4 regions of the Mesorhizobium sp. B2-6-2 genome follow, and region 4 is predicted to be linked to each of the others. Evidence: riboswitches for the same ligand, from Rfam matches in the RefSeq annotation. Region 4 holds a riboswitch; each other region holds the start of a gene.
The links. A riboswitch is a leader RNA that binds a small molecule or an ion and turns the genes downstream of it on or off. The one in region 4 is predicted to bind cobalamin.

Region 1 (4,227 bases), on a different contig from region 4:
ACGCCATCATTCCTTCGGCAAGGATCTTGTCGGGCAGACGTGGAATCTCGAGCTTTAGGTGTTCCCTCTCCCCCTGTGGAAGAAGGTGTCGCCGAAGGCGACGGATGAGGGGTGTTCCAGCGGAGTGAGACGCTGGCTTTCCCTGGAACACCCCTCATCCGTCTCGGCGCTGCGCGCCGATCCACCTTCTCCCACAGGGGGAGAAGGGAAGACCATCATCCTTTGACCGGCACCCAGATCTCCAGCCCGCCATTGCCGGTGCGGGCATCGAACTCGGGCCCGTAGCGCTCGAACTCGGGCGCGTCGGCGATCTCGTGTCCGGAGACCGGCAGCCACTTGTTCCAGATCGTGTTGACGGTTCGGCGGATGGTCGAGATGTGCTCGCGATGCGAGAACACCGCATATTTCTGCGCCGGCACCCGCACGCGTTGGAAATCCTTCGGCAGGTCGGAGAAATCCATCACCTCGACGCCAACGACATAGTCGAAATTGCCGGCATCGTCGCCATTCGTGCACACACCGTAGAAGACGCCGGGCACCTCGCCCGGAATGTTGCCGATATAGGGGGCGAAGCGCTGCCATTGCATCGGGATGCCGGCGCTGGTCTCGCAGCTGTAGCGCTCGCCGAGCCCGGCAACGAGGAAGGGACGGCTGGTCTCGAAGCGCGGCGGCTCGAGTGCGGTGAGAAGCGAACTGTCCATCAGTATGGGCTCCACAAGATCGAGGTTTTCGGTCGAGCCTTGCGCGCGCACCAACTCCGGCGTGGTGCCGAACTCATCGCGAAAGGCCCGCGTGAACGCCTCATGCGAGCCGTAGCCGGCATCGAGCGCGACCGAGAGAATGTCGCGCGCGCCGCCGGCCAGCTTGCGCGCCGCTTCGCTCAAGCGGCGCGCCCGCATATAGCCCATGACCGACCGTCCCGTGGCCGCGCCGAAAGCGCGCGTCACATGGAAGCGCGACACGCCGCTGCTTGCCGCTATCTCGTCAAGGCTGATGGCGTCGGGCAGGTGGCTTTCGACAAACCACAGCGCTTTCTCTGTCGGGTTCATGGCTCCTCGCATTTGGCTCGGCGACACTAGCCCCCGCGCCGCCGGCCAGTTTGATCGAAATTGCGCTTTGAGCGAAGTCGAGCGGGTTGACAAGCCAAGGCAATGTATTCTAGCTGGTAATGTTATTACATATCAGGGGAAGTAAACGACTTGCGGCAACGGCCCGACGATCCCGCCATGTCTTTCGCACGAGGGGCGGACGAAGGCCCGTTGCGACTCGCACGCGGACAACCTACGATAGCTGCGTCATGGTCCCCGAGCCGCAAGGCGAGGGGTGAAAAGGGAACACGGTGAGCTCATCCGAGTCGAGGCCGTGGCTGCCCCCGCAACTGTGAGCGGCGAGCTCCATCCGAAACGCCACTGGCCGGCAAGGCTGGGAAGGCGGATGGCGTAAGGACCCGCGAGCCAGGAGACCTGCCATCGACACGAGTTGACCGGACGGGGTGTGCCGGGAGGAGACGCGGACACCGGTCTTGTCGGCCGGCTCGTCCGGCATCCTTCCGTCGCCATTTTTGGAAAGTGACGGAAATGCTGGACGTCTTTAGCCATCGCATCATCGTCTGTTCGCTGTGCCGCGATACCGTGACCGGACGTAGGTCCGGCGGGGATTTGTGCGCCGACCTTCGCTCAAGGCTTGCCGAGACTTTGGCGTCGTCATTTGCTGTCGAAACCATCGATTGCATGGCCGGCTGCGCGCGGCCGCTGACCGTGGCCTTCAACGCGGAAGGCAAAGCCAGCTATCTCTTCGGTTCCATCGACAGCGGCACCGACGCCGGCGCGCTGGTCGAATTTGCCAGGCTCTATGCCTCGCTGGCCGACGGCTGGTGCAATTCCGGCCAGCGCCCGGCAAGGCTCGCCGGCAAGATACTGGCGCGCATCCCCGCCGCGGGCAAGGCCAGGGAGCAGGTCCGGTGAGCGCGCTCCTGCTCGAAGCTCGCGATTTGCGCGCCACGGCAAATGGCCGGATGTTGGTCGAGGATGTCAGCTTGTCGCTGGCGGCGGGCGAGCGGCTGGCCATCATCGGCCCCAATGGCGCCGGCAAGACGACTCTGCTGCGCATGTTATGCGGGGCGTTGTCGCCGAGCCGCGGCGAGGTTCGTCTTGCCGGACGCCGGCTGGACAGGATCACCGCCGCCGAACGGGCGCTCAGCATCGCCGTCGTCGGTCAGACGGACCAGCCGGATCCACGCCTTGCGCTCATCGACTATGTCGAGCTTGGCCGTGTCCCGCACGCCGGTCTGAGGCGCCGGCACGACGATCGCGACATCGTCGTCGAGGCGCTGCGCCGGACTGGGCTGTTGCCGTTGCTCGCGCGCACTGTCGGCTCGCTCTCCGGCGGCGAGCGCCAGCGCGCGCAGCTCGCCCGCGCCATCGCGCAAGAGCCCAAAATCCTGTTTCTCGATGAGCCGACCAACCACCTTGACCCGCGCGCCCGCGGCGAGCTGCTCGAGCTGGTGGCCGAATTCAACATGGCCGTGGTCGCCGTGCTGCACGATCTCGCGCTTGTGGCGCCCTTCGCCACCAGCGTCGCGGTGATGAGCAACGCCCGGCTGCACGCCCTGGCTCCGCCGCGCGAGGCGCTGGCGCAGCCGCTTGTCCGCGAGGTGTTCGGCATCGACGTGCTGCGCCTGCGGCACCCGACCGAGGATCGCGAGCTCACCGTCTTCGAGCTTCCCATGCGCGCTTCCTCGCCGCCCTGAACCTGCACAACCCCAACAAGGAGCATCATCTCGTGAAACGCCTCGCCTTGTCGCCGGCCCTGTCGCTCGTCGCCTCGGCCGCCTTCGCTTTCCCGGTCACCGTCGACAGCTGCGGCAAACCGCTCACCTTCGATGCGCCGCCGAAACGCGCCGTCATCCAGGATCTCAACATGGCCGAGATGGCTTTCGCGCTGAAGCTGCAGCCGTCGATCGTCGGGCTCACTGGCATCACCGGGTGGTACAAGGTCGGCCCCGAGTTCAAGGCCGAGCAGGGCGCCATCCCGGAGCTGGCGCCAAAATATCCGACGCTCGAAAACCTCGTCGCCGTGCAGCCGGATTTCTTCTTCGCCGGCTGGTATTACGGCATGAAGCCGGGCGGCGAGGTGACGCCCGACACGCTTGCCCCGCATGGCATCAAGACGCTGGTGCTGACCGAGAGCTGCGTCCATCTCGACAAGAACCGGCCCGCCGCCTCGATGGATCTGCTTTATGACGACGTCGAGAAGCTGGGCAAGATCTTCGGCAAGCAAGCGGAGGCCGAAAAGCTGGTCGACGGCTGGAAGGCCGAGCTCGCCGGCATCATGGCGAAGGTGGGTGGCCGCAAGGGCACGCGCGTCTTCCTCTACGATTCCGGCGAGGACAAGCCCTTCACCGCCGGCAAGTTCGCCATTCCCAACGCCATAATCGCCGCCGCCGGCGGCGAAAACATCATGGCCGACATGGAGACGAGCTGGGGCAACACCGACTGGGAGACGGTCGCCTCGCGCAATCCCCAGTTCCTCATCCTGCTCGATTACCAGGATGGCGGCGGCTACAGGAAACTGCTCGATTTCCTTAAAGTCCATCCTGCGATGAAAGAGACGGACGCGGTCAGGAACGAGCGCTTCGTGGCGCTGCGCTACGCCGAGCTGACGCCCGGACCCGCCAACATCGAGGCGATCGGCAAGATCGCCAGGGCCATGCATCCGGAGGCGTTTTAGGTCTGAGGCACGGATGAGCCGGAAGTGTTGCCGTTGATGGATAGCCTGCCTTGGAGAATGGCGAAAACGCCCCTCACTTCGTCATCCACGGGCGGAGCAAGGAGCGAAGCGACGCGGCGCAGACCCGAGGATCCATTCCGTGGCTTTCGAGCGTTGCAACCGTGCGGAATTCTACGCCGTCGCTCTCCGCGCGCCAGGTCACGGAATGGACTCCAGGGTCTCCGCGACGGCGCTTCGCGCCTGCTTCGCCCTGGAATGACGAAGTCGCGGAGACCCCCGCTAATCCCGAACGCCGGTATCGCCGCGGCAGGTCCCATGCCGTGAATTTGCGCCATACCCCATTCATCCTGGCGATGGCCCTGGGCGCTATCCTGCTGGTAGCGCTCGCGCTGCTTTCGATCGCCTATGGCTCGACGCTGATACCTTTGCGCGAGGTCGTCGGCGCGCTGGCGCATGCGTCCGGGCTCGACAGCCGGGGCCCATCCGGCCCGGTCGGCA
Region 2 (4,227 bases), on a different contig from region 4:
ATTACGGCGTGGTGCTGCGCGAGGAGGCCTATCTGGAACGCAAGTTCGGCGAACCCTACCGCGCCTACAGGGCGAGCGTGCGCCGATACCTTTGAGCATCAGTCCTTCGGCACGTTGCTGTAGAGCGCCACGCCGACGCGGTCGTTGCGCCGCCACCGCACCAAAGCGCGATAGGCCGTATCGTCGGCCGGGACCTCGAGCAGGAAGCGGTCCGGGATCTCCACATCTGCGCCGACGCGCAATTCCGCGCCCTGCTCGTGCTGATTTCTGACCGAGCAACCGATCCTGACGCCGGCGGCGATGATCGTGGCTTGCTTGAGCACGAATTCGCGCGCATGAAGACGTCGCTCGGTCTCGGGAAAACTGGCCATATCCGGCGGGCTCCTCAGGCAAGGCTCTCCTCGCCATGGGGCCGCACCATAGCAGCGAAGCGTTTCCGTTCCGTTAGCGATCACTGAAACGGTGGTGTGCCGACTTGATATGCCGGCCGGGTCCACGGATGGAGCGTTCACGCCTGAGCATTCAGCCGGCGACAGTGACGCCGCTCGCACGCAGCACCCAGCGGCGGCCGTCGCCGCGGAACTCAGTGAGCGACAGCGGCTCGATATCGATCTTCCAGACCGAGGAAAGCGGCGCGCCGAGCACATGCGCCATGGCGGCGCGGATCGGCACGGCATGCGTCACTGCGACGGTGTGACCGCTCTCGCCGGCCAGCCGCTCCATCAGCGCAGCACCCCGCCGGGCGACGGCGGCGAGCGATTCACCGCCATGAGGCGCCGCGTCTGCGTCGGCGAACCAGGCCGCCATGCCTTCCGGGTCCCCGGCCTGCACCTCCTCGAAGCTTTTGCCGGCCCAGCGTGCGAAATCCTGTTCGGCAAGCAGCGGCTCGACCGTCGCGTCAAGGCCGAGCGCCTCGGCCGTCCGCCGCGCGGCAAGCGCCGGACTTGTCCAGACACGGTCGGCGCGACGCAGCGAAGCGGCCAGCGCGCCGGCGCGATCCAGGGCGCGCGGCTCCGGCGGCTCATCGTTCGGAAAGCGGCCCTTGCGCATTCCGGGCGTCGCTCCGCTTGCGATCATCGTCAGGCGGGCAAGCATGAAAAACTCCGTGGCCCAGCGAAAAACAGGCCTCACGTAGCCGTGCCGCCATTACATGTCGTTGACAGGCGAACGAAGTGCTGACAAGTGTCTTAGTGCTATACGGGATTGGAAGCCGGTGCGAGTCCGGCACGGTCGCGCCACTGTGATCGGCACCAGCCGAAAGTCAGGCCTTATTCCGCAGCATCGTTCGATCAACGGGACGCAGTATCCCAAGGGAGGTCAATATGTCCGACACCACCTTCGCCCCCAGCTACGGCCCGGTTGCGATTCCGGTCCGCGAGCTTCTGCCCTGGGCCATCCTCGGCGGGCTGCTTTTGATGCTGGCGATCTATTTCGTCGGCGCGGAAGAAGGCGCCACCTCGCTGATCCGCGGCACCTATGTGCACGAATTCGTGCATGACGGCCGCCACCTGCTCGGCTTCCCCTGCCACTAAAGCGGCAGCATCGCTGAACCCGCTTTCGATTCCGATCTAAGGCAATTCCGGACGGAAAACCGCTACGCACTTTTCCTGGAATTGCTTGGTTGGCTTAACGCAATTCCGGACGGAAAACCGCTACGCACTTTTCCTGGAATTGCTTAGAGGGATTGGTGACATGGTTGGAAAACTTTTGCTGCGCGGCATGCTTGTCGGGCTGGTCGCCGGGATTCTGGCGTTCGCCTTCGCCCGCGTCTATGGCGAGCCGCAGGTCGACAAGGCGATCGCCTTCGAGGAACAGCAGGCCCAGGCCGCCGGCGGGGCGCCGGAGCCCGAGATGGTCAGCCGCGCCACGCAAGCCGGCATCGGCCTGGCAACCGGCGTGCTGATCTATGGCGCCGCGCTTGGCGGGCTGTTCTCGCTGGTCTTCGCCTATGCCTATGGCCGGCTGGGCTCGCTCGGACCGCGCGGCACCTCGGCGCTGCTGGCGTTGCTCGGCTTCCTGGCCGTGATCGTGGTGCCCGGCCTCAAATATCCGGCCAACCCGCCCGCGGTCGGCAATGCCGAAACGATCGGCTACCGCACCGAGCTGTTCTTCATCATGATCGTCATCTCGATCACGGCGATGGTGGCGGCGGTGGGTCTGGCGCAGCGGCTGTGGAACCAGCTCGGCGCCTGGAACGCCTCGATCGTGGCCGGGCTCTCCTTCCTCGTCGTCTTCGCATTGGTGAAGGCGGCGCTGCCCGACATCAACGAAGTGCCGGAGAACTTCTCGGCGACGGTGCTGTGGCAGTTCCGCGTCGCCTCGCTCGGCATCCAGCTGGTGCTGTGGACCGTCGTCGGGCTCGGCTTCGGCGCGGTTGCCGAACGCGTGGTCGCGGCGCGCGACCAGCGCAGCCCGGCACGCCGCTACGCCTGAAATCCGATGCGTTGGCCGCCACTGTTTCGCGCCCTGGCGGCCAAAGCGGCTCAACGGTCGGTACGACCGCAGAGCCACTTTGGTCTTTTGTTTTCTCGCAATTCCGGACGGAAAACCGCCGCACACTTTTCCTGGAATTGCTCGGTTGCGGCGCTGCTCGCATTTGTGGCCGCCACATCCGCGCAAGCGCATAGCGGATCCTCGGCCCCGCCTCCTCCGGGCATCCAGATCCCCGGCCTGACCCACGGCCAGATGGCCGTCATCGCGCGCCATCGCGGCGAGATCCTCGACCTCGCCCACCGCCAGACCGCGACAGACCCGACCTTCCGCCGGCTCTACAATCACGGCAATCTGCAATTCACCTATTGCCTCTGGGGCTTGATGCCGGGCAGCCTCGGCGACGAGGAAAGCCCGTTCAACGAATGCAGCCACGCCTATCTCGCCGCCGCCAAGGCGCTGCTCACCCATATGGCGACGATGCCTTCAGCTGAACGGGGTGCGAAGGCGCTGATCTCGGACATCGATGCCGAGATGGTGCGCAGCGGCGCGTCGTGGATCCTGTGCCAGTATAGCCGCGAGGCCTTCAGCACCGGCGCGGTCGTCGAGCCCAGATGGCGCGACATCTTCTTCCACTTGCCGAGCCTTGCGGTGATCCTCGGCACTGTGGCGGCGCTCGGCGCCGCCACAATGTCGATCTTCGGCACGCCGCTCGCCCGCGTGCGCTAACCGGCTTCGGCCGGCTGATGTTCTCAAGATACCAGGCGACGTAACGCGGCTCGTTTTGCTCCCGCAGATCGCGTCTGGCAGCGCGATTACTTCGAACGCATCCCATAGGCGGCAAGGAACGCTTCGACCGAGGCATCGGCGTGCCGCTCAAGGTCGGCTTTCGAGCGCGGATTGCGTCCGGTGAACATGGCTTCGTTCATCGGAATCCAAAGCAGCATTCCAAAGAAATGGCTGGCCGCCAAACGGGGATCGTCGGTCTGCAACAGGCCTCGCCCTGTGAGCTTTTGAAAACAAGCCGCTACCGAGGAAAGCATGCGCTCAAAGCCTTTGTCGTACCAGCTGCGGCCAAGCTGCGGCATCCGATCGGCATTGGCAATAATCAGACGCCGGAGCCTCAGCAACTCGTCGTTCATCAGCGTGGTGACCAATCGCCGGGCAAGCTGCTGCAGGCCGCCCTCCAGGAATTTCGCTTCGGAAAGCAGCATCGTCACGGACTCGACAACGTCGTTGGTCTGGGACGCGGTGGACTCCACGACTTTGCTGAAAAGCGTCTCCTTGTCCGTGAAATGCTTGTAGACGGTCTGCTTGGAAGCGCACGCTCTGGTGGCGATCTCCTCCATGCTGGTCCCATCATAGCCGTTGGCGATGAACGCCGCCGTCGCCGCCTCGATGATTTCGCGATCCTTGCGAGCCGATCTGGTCTCACCGTCAATTTTCATAACGCCTCTCGACCGGTACTAGACGGTACGGTTCCGTCGTGATAGCCATCCGTTGCAGTACTAGACTGGCTAGTACCCGGCAACGAAGGTTCAAACTGATGACGCAAATGCTTTTCCTCAATCTGCCGGTACGCGACCTGCAGGCAGCGACCAAGTTCTATCTCGCGATCGGCGGCACGCTCAACCCACAGTTCTCGAACGACCAGGCCAGTTCGATCATGTTCTCCGAATCGATAGGAGTCATGTTGCTGACGCACCAACACTACAGCCAGTTCACAGCCCGGCCGATCGGCGACGCCAAGCGCGAGAGCCAGATGCTGATCGCGCTGACCGTCGACAGCAAGGACGC
Region 3 (4,227 bases), on a different contig from region 4:
TCGCATGATCGTCTATTTCGGCATCACGGTCGCCTACATCATGGCGACCGGCACGGGCGCCAGCGTCGGCTACGGCGTCGGTCACATCTCCACCGATCCCGACGGGCCGATGTCCTTCGCGCTGTGGGGCGGCGTGGTCGGCTTCGGCGTCGTCTCGATCGCCGTCTACTGGATCCGCGAATACATCCTCTATGTGCTGAAAGCGGGCCATATCGCCGTCATGGTGCATCTGATCGACGGCCGTGACGTTCCCGACGGCCAGGGCCAGATCGCCTACGCCAAGGAAGTGGTCGCCCAGCGCTTTGCCGAGGCCAACATCCTTTTCGTCGTCGACCAGCTGGTCAAGGGCGCCATCCGAGCCATCACCGGCCTGATCGGCGGCATCGCCGCCTTCCTGCCCATTCCGGGCCTGAGCGGCATTGTAAGCTTCATCAACACGGTGATCCGCCTGTCGCTGACCTATGTCGACGAGATCATCCTCGGCTACAACATCCGCATCAATTCGAGCTCGCCTTTCGAGACGGCAAGGCAAGGCGTCGTGCTCTACGCGCAGAACGGCAAGCACATGGTCAAGAACGCCGTCTGGCTGGCGGCGATCATGTGGGGCGTGTCCTTCGTCATCTTCCTGTTGATGCTGGCGCCCGCGGCCGCCATTCTGTGGGTCATGCCGGGCCAGCTTGCCGGCTGGGCCTTCGTGCTAGCCATCGTCTTTGCCTGGGCCTTCAAGGCAGCCTTCATCGAGCCCTTCGCCATCGCCTCGCTGATGCAGGTTTATTTTGAAGCCATTGAAGGCCAAGCGCCCAATCCCGAATGGGACCGGCGGCTCGCCGAGACCTCGTCCAAATTCAGGGAATTGCGCGACAAGGCGCTGGGCTCTTTTGGCGGCGGCTCGCGCTGGGACACGCCGAGGGCTGCCTGATCATGGCTTTGATGCGCCGCCGAGCTTTGCGATCGCCGATTTAAGCGGCGCCTCGCCGGCGCCGCGAAACGTCTCGCTCATGACCAGTTCGGGCAGTGGCAGGCGCTTGCCCCAGCCATGCGCCTCGAGGTCCGGCTTCGGCGCGAAGGCCGAGACGCGGCCGACGCAGAGATAGGCGATCGGCGTGACATGCTCCGGGATCGCGAGAAGCCGCTTCAGCGCCTCGGTCTCGATGATGCTCACCCAGCCGACGCCGACACTTTCGGCCCGCGCCGCCAGCCAGAAATTCTGCACCGCGCAGACAGTGCTGTAGAGGTCCATCTCCGGATTGTGCCAGCGACCGAGCGGCGAGTCCTTCGAGCGCTGCCGGTCGCAGGTGATGCACAGGTTGAGCGCGCTTTCGCAGATGCCTTCGAGCTTCAGCTTACGGTAGAGCGCCTGCCGTTCCGCCTCGATCGCCGGCAATTCCTGCTCGCGCGCCGCGAGGAACAGGTCGCGCACCTGCTGCCGCCTTGCGGCGTCGCGGATGACGATGAAATTCCACGGCTGCATATAGCCGACCGACGGGGCGTGATGGGCGGCGGTGATGAGCCGGGCCAGCACATTGTCATCGAGATCGTCGGGGACAAAATGGCTGCGCACGTCGCGCCTGGTGAACATCGCCCGGTAGACCGCGTCGCGCGCCAATTGGTCAAAGTCGTCGCCGCTCGCGGCGATCGCTGCTGCCGTCATCGCTTTTCCCCTTGCGACAAGCAGTCCCCCGCCTGACCAAGCGGAAAACCATGTCTGCCGGGCCGGTCTTCTGGCTCGGGATCGTCCCGCATCCGGCGCCTTCCCGTCTTCGACAGTGGCGTGTGCCGGCGCGGTCCCCCTTACAGTGTTGGGCACGCCACGGAGTTCAACCGTGTTCCCGATTCTCCCGCGTCGCGGGCACCTGGCAGCGATGCGACCTTACAGCGAAGCTTGGGCCGCGCCAATGGCGTTAGCGACACGGCAAGACGCGATTTCCCCAGCCATTCGGCCTGCCAAACATGGTCATTCGGCCGCCAGGTCCCTAGATTAGGCGCCATGGCCACCCGTCTCTATACGCACCCGATCTTCCTCGAACACCTCACGCCGCCCGGCCATCCCGAGCGGCCCGACCGCCTGCGTGCCATCGAGCGCGTGCTCGACGACGAGGCGTTTTCGGCGCTCGACCGCGTCAAGGCGCCGGAAGGCGACGAGAAAACGATCCTCTATGCGCATCCCGAGGATTTCGTCGAGCGCGTGCGCGCGGCGATCCCTGAGAGCGGGATCGTGTCGATCGACGCCGATACCAGCGCCAGCCCGAAAAGCTGGCAGGCCGTGATCACCGCGATCGGCGGTGCCAACGCGGCGGTGGACGACGTCTTCGAGGGCCGTGCGGCAAACGTCTTCGTCGCCGCGCGTCCGCCTGGACATCATGCCGAGAAGACCACGGCGATGGGCTTCTGCCTGTTCAACACGGCGGCGATCGCCGCCCGCTACGCCCAGAACAAGCACCAGGCCGAGCGCGTCGCCATCGTCGACTGGGACGTCCATCACGGCAACGGCACGCAGGACATTTTCTGGGACGACCCGTCGGTGCTCTATTGCTCGACGCACCAGATGCCGCTTTACCCAGGCACCGGCGCGAAGGGCGAGACCGGCGCCGGCAACATCGTCAACGCGCCGCTTTCGCCGCAGACCGGCAGCGACCTGTTCCGCGACGCATTCCTGTCGCGCGTGCTGCCGTCCATCGATGCGTTCGCGCCGGACCTGATTATCATTTCCGCCGGCTTCGACGCGCACCACCGCGATCCGCTGGCCGAGATCAACCTGACCGAGGACGATTTCGACTGGGCGACCGGGCAATTGATGGAACGCGCCGGCCGCCATAGCTCCAACAGGCTCGTCAGCCTGCTGGAAGGCGGCTACGATCTGCAGGGACTGGCATTTTCAGTCGCCGCCCATGTCGGGCGGCTGATGAAGGGATAGGGTATGGCATTGGAAGGCAATGAGGACGTCAAGGCGATGAGCTTCGAACAGGCGCTCGACGCGCTTGAGAAGATCGTCGATGATCTTGAGCGCGGCGACGTCCCGCTCGACCAGTCGATCAAGATCTATGAGCGCGGCGAAGCGCTGAAGGCGCATTGCGACCGGCTGCTGAAAGCGGCCGAGGACAAGGTCGAGAAGATCAGGCTGTCGCGCGACGGCAAGCCGATGGGAACTGAACCGCTGGACGCCGACTGAGGTGTTGATATTCAGGTGAAGCCGGCCTGCAAATGGCAACTTCCGGTGCTCACGTACTTCAAGTACGCTCCGCTCCGGTTCTCGGAAATCACCATTTTCGGCTCGGCCTGACCTGAATCTCAACACCTCAGCGGATGATCTCAGACCGGGTAAGGGCAAAGAAAGCAGGTAAGGAGTTCAAGCCATGTGCCGCAACATCAAGACCTTGGCCAATTTCGAGCCGCCGGCGACCAATGACGAAGTGCATGACGCAGCGCTTCAGTTCGTGCGCAAGCTGGCCGGCTCAACGAAGCCGTCCAAGCGCAACGAGCACGCTTTTTATCACGCAGTGGAAGCGATCGCGGCCGCTGCGCGCGAATTGATCGATTCGCTCGAAACCAACCAGGAACCGCGCAATCGCGAGGAAGAGGCCGCCAAGGCGAAGGCAAGGTCGGCGCTGCGTTTCGCCTGAGGGTAGTCATGAGCTTTTTTCCCGGAAACGACCCTGAACCCGGCGATGCCTTCGCCTGCGACCAGATCGAGCTGATGGTCGTTCCGAACGCCAAGGACATTGGCGGCTTCGAGGTGCGCCGCGCTCTTCCGACGGCAAAGCGCCGGCTGGTCGGGCCGTTCATCTTCTTCGACCGCATGGGCCCTGCGATCCTGCGCGCCGGCCATGCGCTCGACGTGCGTCCGCATCCGCATATCGGGCTTTCCACCGTCACCTACCTGTTCGACGGCAGGATCAGGCATCGCGATTCGCTCGGCACCGAAATGGTGATCGCGCCGGGCGACGTGAATCTGATGACAGCCGGGCGCGGCATCGTTCATTCAGAGCGCACGCCACAGGAATTGCGCGGCGCGCCGATGTCGGTCTCGGGCTTGCAGACCTGGCTGGCGCTGCCCGACGGCAAGGAGGAGATTGCTCCGGTGTTCGCGAACACGTCGGTGGCCAGCTTGCCGCAGATCGATGCCGAGGGCGTCAGCGGCCGCATCGTGATCGGCGCGTTCTCAGGCCTTCGCTCGCCCGTGGCGACCGCATCGGACACGCTCTACGCCGATCTCAGGCTGGCCGCCGG
Region 4 (4,227 bases):
ATCGCCGGGCGGTTCAGCCCCTTGAGGCCGATGACGACCAGCCGCGAGCGGCGATCGTCCTCGGCCGTCCAGGCGCGGTCGTAATAGTGATTGACGCGCGGGCCGACGGCTTGGAGCAGGAGCCGCATCGGCTTGCCGCCGACCTCGACGAAGCCTTTGACGCGCAGCACGTTTTCCTGCTCGGCGGCAATGGCGACGCGCTTGGCCAACTCGTCGGGATTGGCGATCGAGGGGATATCGATGACGAAGGAATCGAAATCGTCATGCTCGTGGTCGAGCTCGTCGTCATGATGGGTCTTGCGGTTCTCAATGTCGTCCTCCACCGCAAGGCCAAGGCCGAGCAACACGGAGGGATCGACCTTGCCCTGCGCTGTCGGCACGATCTTAACGGCACGCGCGACATGATCGCCGATGACGGTGTTGGCACGGGCGGAGCCTGCCGCATCCATCAGGTCGCTCTTCGACAGGATGATCAGGTCGGCGCAGGCGATCTGGTCCTCGAACACCTCCTCGACCGGATCGTCATGGTCAAGGGAATCGTCCGCCGCACGCTGCGCCTGCAGCGCATCCATATCGGAAGCGACCCGGCCGTCGGCGAGCGCCGGGCCGTCGACCACGGCGATGACGCCATCGACGGTGACGCGGCTCTTCACGCTCGGCCACTGGAATGCCTGCACCAGCGGCTTCGGCAGAGCGAGGCCCGAGGTCTCGATCAGAATGTGGTCGACCTTCGGGTTGAGCGACAGAATCCGGTCGAGCGCCGGCACGAAATCGTCGGCGACGGTGCAGCAGATGCAGCCATTGGCGAGCTCGACGATGTTCTCCTCCGGACAAGAGTCGATGCCGCAACCTTTGAGAATCTCGCCGTCTATGCCGACATCGCCGAACTCGTTGACGATGATCGCCAGCCGCTTGCCCTTGGCGTTCTCGAGTAGGTTGCGGATCAGCGTCGTCTTGCCGGCGCCGAGGAAGCCGGTGACGACGGTGCAGGGCACACGGGAAACGGATGCGTTCATGGTCGGTCCTTCAGCATGTCGAGAGGAGGGATGCGGGCAACCAGGCCGCGCTTGAGGGAATCGGGCCGGCCGCGCCAGGGGATCAGGCCATCGGTCGAGGTGGCGAAGAGTTTCGCGCCGGCGACGAGATCGGCGCCGCTGGCGGTGTCCAGATCGCCGAAGACGTAGCTCCAGCAGCCGTCGCGCAGCAGCGCCGCGCTTAGCCGGCGCTTGCAGTTGCCGAGGCATTCGACAGTACGGATGTCGATCTTTTCGCCGCAAGCCGCCCGACGCGTGTCTTCGGCAAGCAGCGCGCCGGCGCGCGGATGCCCATCCGACCCGGTCTCGTCGCGGCAGGATGAGCAGACGATGACGGTGATGCCGGCCAAAGCGTCGGGCTCGGACGGAACGTCCGCACTGTTTGCCGGGAAACTGCCGTTGCGATCCAAAACCACGCTCCTTGCCCGGAAAACCCGCCGGGCATTCGGATACTTAAAGTCTCAGACGGCAGGTCTCCTGGCTCGCGGGTCGTCGCCCTGAATGCCGCCTTCCCGGGAACATCCCAGTGGTTTTCGGCAGAGGCTCGTCGCTTACAGTTGCGGGGACAGCCGCGGATTTGGGTTTTGGCCCGCACCGCATTCCCTCTTGGCTCCTCCCTTTGCCGGGAGAAGACCGTCTGGGTCAGGATTTAGGCTTACGGCTAGTTCCCTGTCAACGCGCAGCTACGACACCGCGATGTCGGCCAGCGCCGGTCCGAGGTCGCCGGCCGGCGTCACTTCGATCGCCTCCAGGCCGAGCCAGGCCTGCATCTGCTTCAACTCATCGAAGAGCTGGGCGGCCGTTTCAGGCGGGGCGCCGGCCTCGGCATAGGTGGCGTGGACGCGCAAGATGCTGGCCGGGCGGTCAGCTCTCAGATCGACGCGGGCGACGATCCGGTCGCCGAGCAGGAAGGGCAGCACGTAGTAGCCATATTGGCGTTTCTCGGCCGGCGTGTAGATCTCGATGCGGTAGCGGAAATCGAAAAGCTTTTCCGTCCGGGTGCGCTCGAAGACGACCGGATCGAAGGGGGCAAGCAGGGCGCGCGCCTCGATCCGGCGCGGGGAACGGGCGTCCTTGTGGAGATAGGCTGTCCTGTCCCAGCCTTCGACCTTCACCGGCAGCAATTCGCCGGCATCGACCAGTTCCTCGATGCGATCCTTCGTGTCGCCCGGCGCGAGACGAAAATAGTCGCGCAGGTCGCCATAGGTGGCAATGCCATGGGCGCGGGCGGAAATGCGCAGCAATTCGCGATGCGCGTCCTCGACCGAGGGTACGGGCAGGTCGAGCACCGCCTGCGGCAAAACGCGCTCGGGCAGGTCGTAATAGCGTTCGAAGCCGCGGCGGTAGGCGGTGGTGATGCGCCCGGCCCAGAACAGCCATTCGAACGCGTGCTTGGCCTCGCTCCAGCCCCACCAGCCGCCATTGCCCTTGTGGCCTTCGATATCAGACGCGGCGATCGGACCGCGATCGGCGACCTCTCTATATATCTCGTCGATCATTTCCTTGCGTTCACGGCCCCATTTCGCCAGGCCGAGATACATCTCGTCGCCCTGCTCGGCGCGCTGCATGCGCCAGCGCATCAGCGGGTACGTCTCAACGGGCAGGAACGACGCCTCATGCGCCCAGTACTCGAACACGGCGCGCTTGCGGGTGACCGCGGCATTGTCGAGCAGCGTAAGCGGATAGGGGCCGAGGCGCGAATAGAGCGGCATGTAATGCGCGCGCACCACCGCGCTCACGGAATCGATCTGCAAGAGGCCGGTTCGCGAAAGTACCCGCGCAAGGTGGCGGCGATCCGGAACACCACTGGGCCTGGGGTCGTTGAACCCTTGCGCGCCGAGCGCAATACGCCTCGCCATGGCCAGCGAAATCTTGTCCTTCATCAGGTGTCCTTGCCCGATCGTCTGCTGGATTTTTAGCCGGTGATTCCTGTCATGCTAGCAGGCAAATGGCGGGAGATATGTCAGGAGAGAAAAGTGGAGTGAAAGCTGAAGGAAATCAAACAGGAGCGGATCGGACCAGTTTCTTCCGATAAGGCGTCCAGGGCCGCGATTTGAACAACGTTTGACTTGCGTCACCGAAACCGCTGCGCTAACCCTCGCCGCGTTGCAGCATGGGCCTCCTAAAACGGTTCAGCGGTTAAACTGTCACGCTTCCGCATTAGAGTTCGTTGCTGTAATCAAAGTGAACTGCCCCCGCCGAAGGAAAGTCGCCGCATGAGCGCACTCCTAAGTTCGTACCTGCCTATCGTGCTGTTCATCGCCGTGGCGATGATCGTCGGTCTGGCGCTCATCATCGCTCCGTTCCTTGTGGCCTACCGCAATCCCGACCCGGAAAAGCTTTCCGCCTATGAATGCGGGTTCAACTCGTTCGACGACGCCCGCATGAAGTTCGACATCCGCTTCTACCTGGTGTCGATCCTGTTCATCATCTTCGATCTCGAGGTCGCCTTCCTGTTCCCGTGGGCGGTGTCCTTCTCGAAGCTCGGCATGCTCGGCTTCTGGTCGATGATGGTGTTCCTGGCGGTGCTGACCATCGGTTTTGCCTATGAATGGAAAAAAGGAGCGCTGGAATGGGATTGAACGACAGTTCAGGCACCCTCGTCGCGCCGAAGCCCAAGGGCATCATCGACCCCAACACCGGCAGGCCGGTGGGGGAGGACGATCCCTTCTTCCTCGAAATCAACAATGAGCTGGCCGACAAGGGTTTTCTCGTCACCTCGACCGAGGCGCTGATCACCTGGGCGCGCAGCGGCTCGCTGATGTTCATGACTTTCGGCCTCGCCTGCTGCGCGGTCGAGATGATCCACACCTCGATGCCGCGCTATGACTCGGAGCGCTTCGGCGTCGCCCCGCGCGCGTCGCCGCGCCAGTCCGACATCATGATCGTCGCCGGCACGCTGACCAACAAGATGGCGCCGGCGCTGCGCAAGGTCTACGACCAGATGCCGGAGCCGCGCTACGTCATCTCGATGGGCTCCTGCGCCAATGGCGGCGGCTACTACCACTATTCCTATTCGGTGGTGCGCGGCTGCGACCGCGTCGTGCCGGTCGACATTTATGTGCCCGGCTGCCCGCCGAGCGCGGAAGCACTGCTCTACGGCATTCTCCTTCTGCAGAAGAAGATCCGCCGCACCGGCACGATCGAACGGTGAGCCGATGACCCTGGCGTTGAATGAACTCTCCACCTATCT

Region 1: it holds a riboswitch for cobalamin, as region 4 does, so the genes downstream of both, FJ419_RS19750 (DUF1636 family protein) here and FJ419_RS08675 (DUF1636 family protein) in region 4, are expected to answer to the same signal.
Region 2: it holds a riboswitch for cobalamin, as region 4 does, so the genes downstream of both, FJ419_RS22720 (CbtB domain-containing protein) here and FJ419_RS08675 (DUF1636 family protein) in region 4, are expected to answer to the same signal.
Region 3: it holds a riboswitch for cobalamin, as region 4 does, so the genes downstream of both, bluB (5,6-dimethylbenzimidazole synthase) here and FJ419_RS08675 (DUF1636 family protein) in region 4, are expected to answer to the same signal.

What each region holds. Positions count from the first base shown of each region.
Region 1 is NZ_VFUG01000010.1:89,117-93,343, reverse strand. It holds gene FJ419_RS19760 (helix-turn-helix domain-containing GNAT family N-acetyltransferase) at 1-58, shown strand, start outside; gene FJ419_RS19755 (AraC family transcriptional regulator) at 216-1,049, opposite strand; cobalamin riboswitch at 1,282-1,486, shown strand; gene FJ419_RS19750 (DUF1636 family protein) at 1,578-1,964, shown strand; gene FJ419_RS19745 (ABC transporter ATP-binding protein) at 1,961-2,749, shown strand; gene FJ419_RS19740 (ABC transporter substrate-binding protein) at 2,782-3,729, shown strand; gene FJ419_RS19735 (iron ABC transporter permease) at 4,083-4,227, shown strand, end outside.
Region 2 is NZ_VFUG01000014.1:137-4,363, forward strand. It holds partial or broken gene FJ419_RS22705 (methyltransferase) at 1-95, shown strand, start outside; gene FJ419_RS22710 (PilZ domain-containing protein) at 99-371, opposite strand; gene FJ419_RS22715 (histidine phosphatase family protein) at 523-1,095, opposite strand; adenosylcobalamin (AdoCbl) riboswitch at 1,179-1,322, shown strand; gene FJ419_RS22720 (CbtB domain-containing protein) at 1,323-1,532, shown strand; gene FJ419_RS22725 (CbtA family protein) at 1,693-2,433, shown strand; gene FJ419_RS22730 (hypothetical protein) at 2,599-3,159, shown strand; gene FJ419_RS22735 (TetR/AcrR family transcriptional regulator) at 3,246-3,878, opposite strand; gene FJ419_RS22740 (VOC family protein) at 3,977-4,227, shown strand, end outside.
Region 3 is NZ_VFUG01000006.1:127,342-131,568, forward strand. It holds gene FJ419_RS15045 (hypothetical protein) at 1-919, shown strand, start outside; gene bluB (5,6-dimethylbenzimidazole synthase) at 920-1,651, opposite strand; cobalamin riboswitch at 1,694-1,872, opposite strand; gene FJ419_RS15055 (histone deacetylase family protein) at 1,988-2,914, shown strand; gene FJ419_RS15060 (exodeoxyribonuclease VII small subunit) at 2,918-3,169, shown strand; gene FJ419_RS15065 (DUF2277 family protein) at 3,354-3,620, shown strand; gene FJ419_RS15070 (pirin family protein) at 3,629-4,227, shown strand, end outside.
Region 4 is NZ_VFUG01000003.1:121,767-125,993, forward strand. It holds gene cobW (cobalamin biosynthesis protein CobW) at 1-1,016, opposite strand, end outside; gene FJ419_RS08675 (DUF1636 family protein) at 1,013-1,444, opposite strand; cobalamin riboswitch at 1,484-1,687, opposite strand; gene FJ419_RS08680 (winged helix-turn-helix domain-containing protein) at 1,718-2,917, opposite strand; gene FJ419_RS08685 (NADH-quinone oxidoreductase subunit A) at 3,251-3,616, shown strand; gene FJ419_RS08690 (NADH-quinone oxidoreductase subunit B) at 3,607-4,188, shown strand; gene FJ419_RS08695 (NADH-quinone oxidoreductase subunit C) at 4,193-4,227, shown strand, end outside.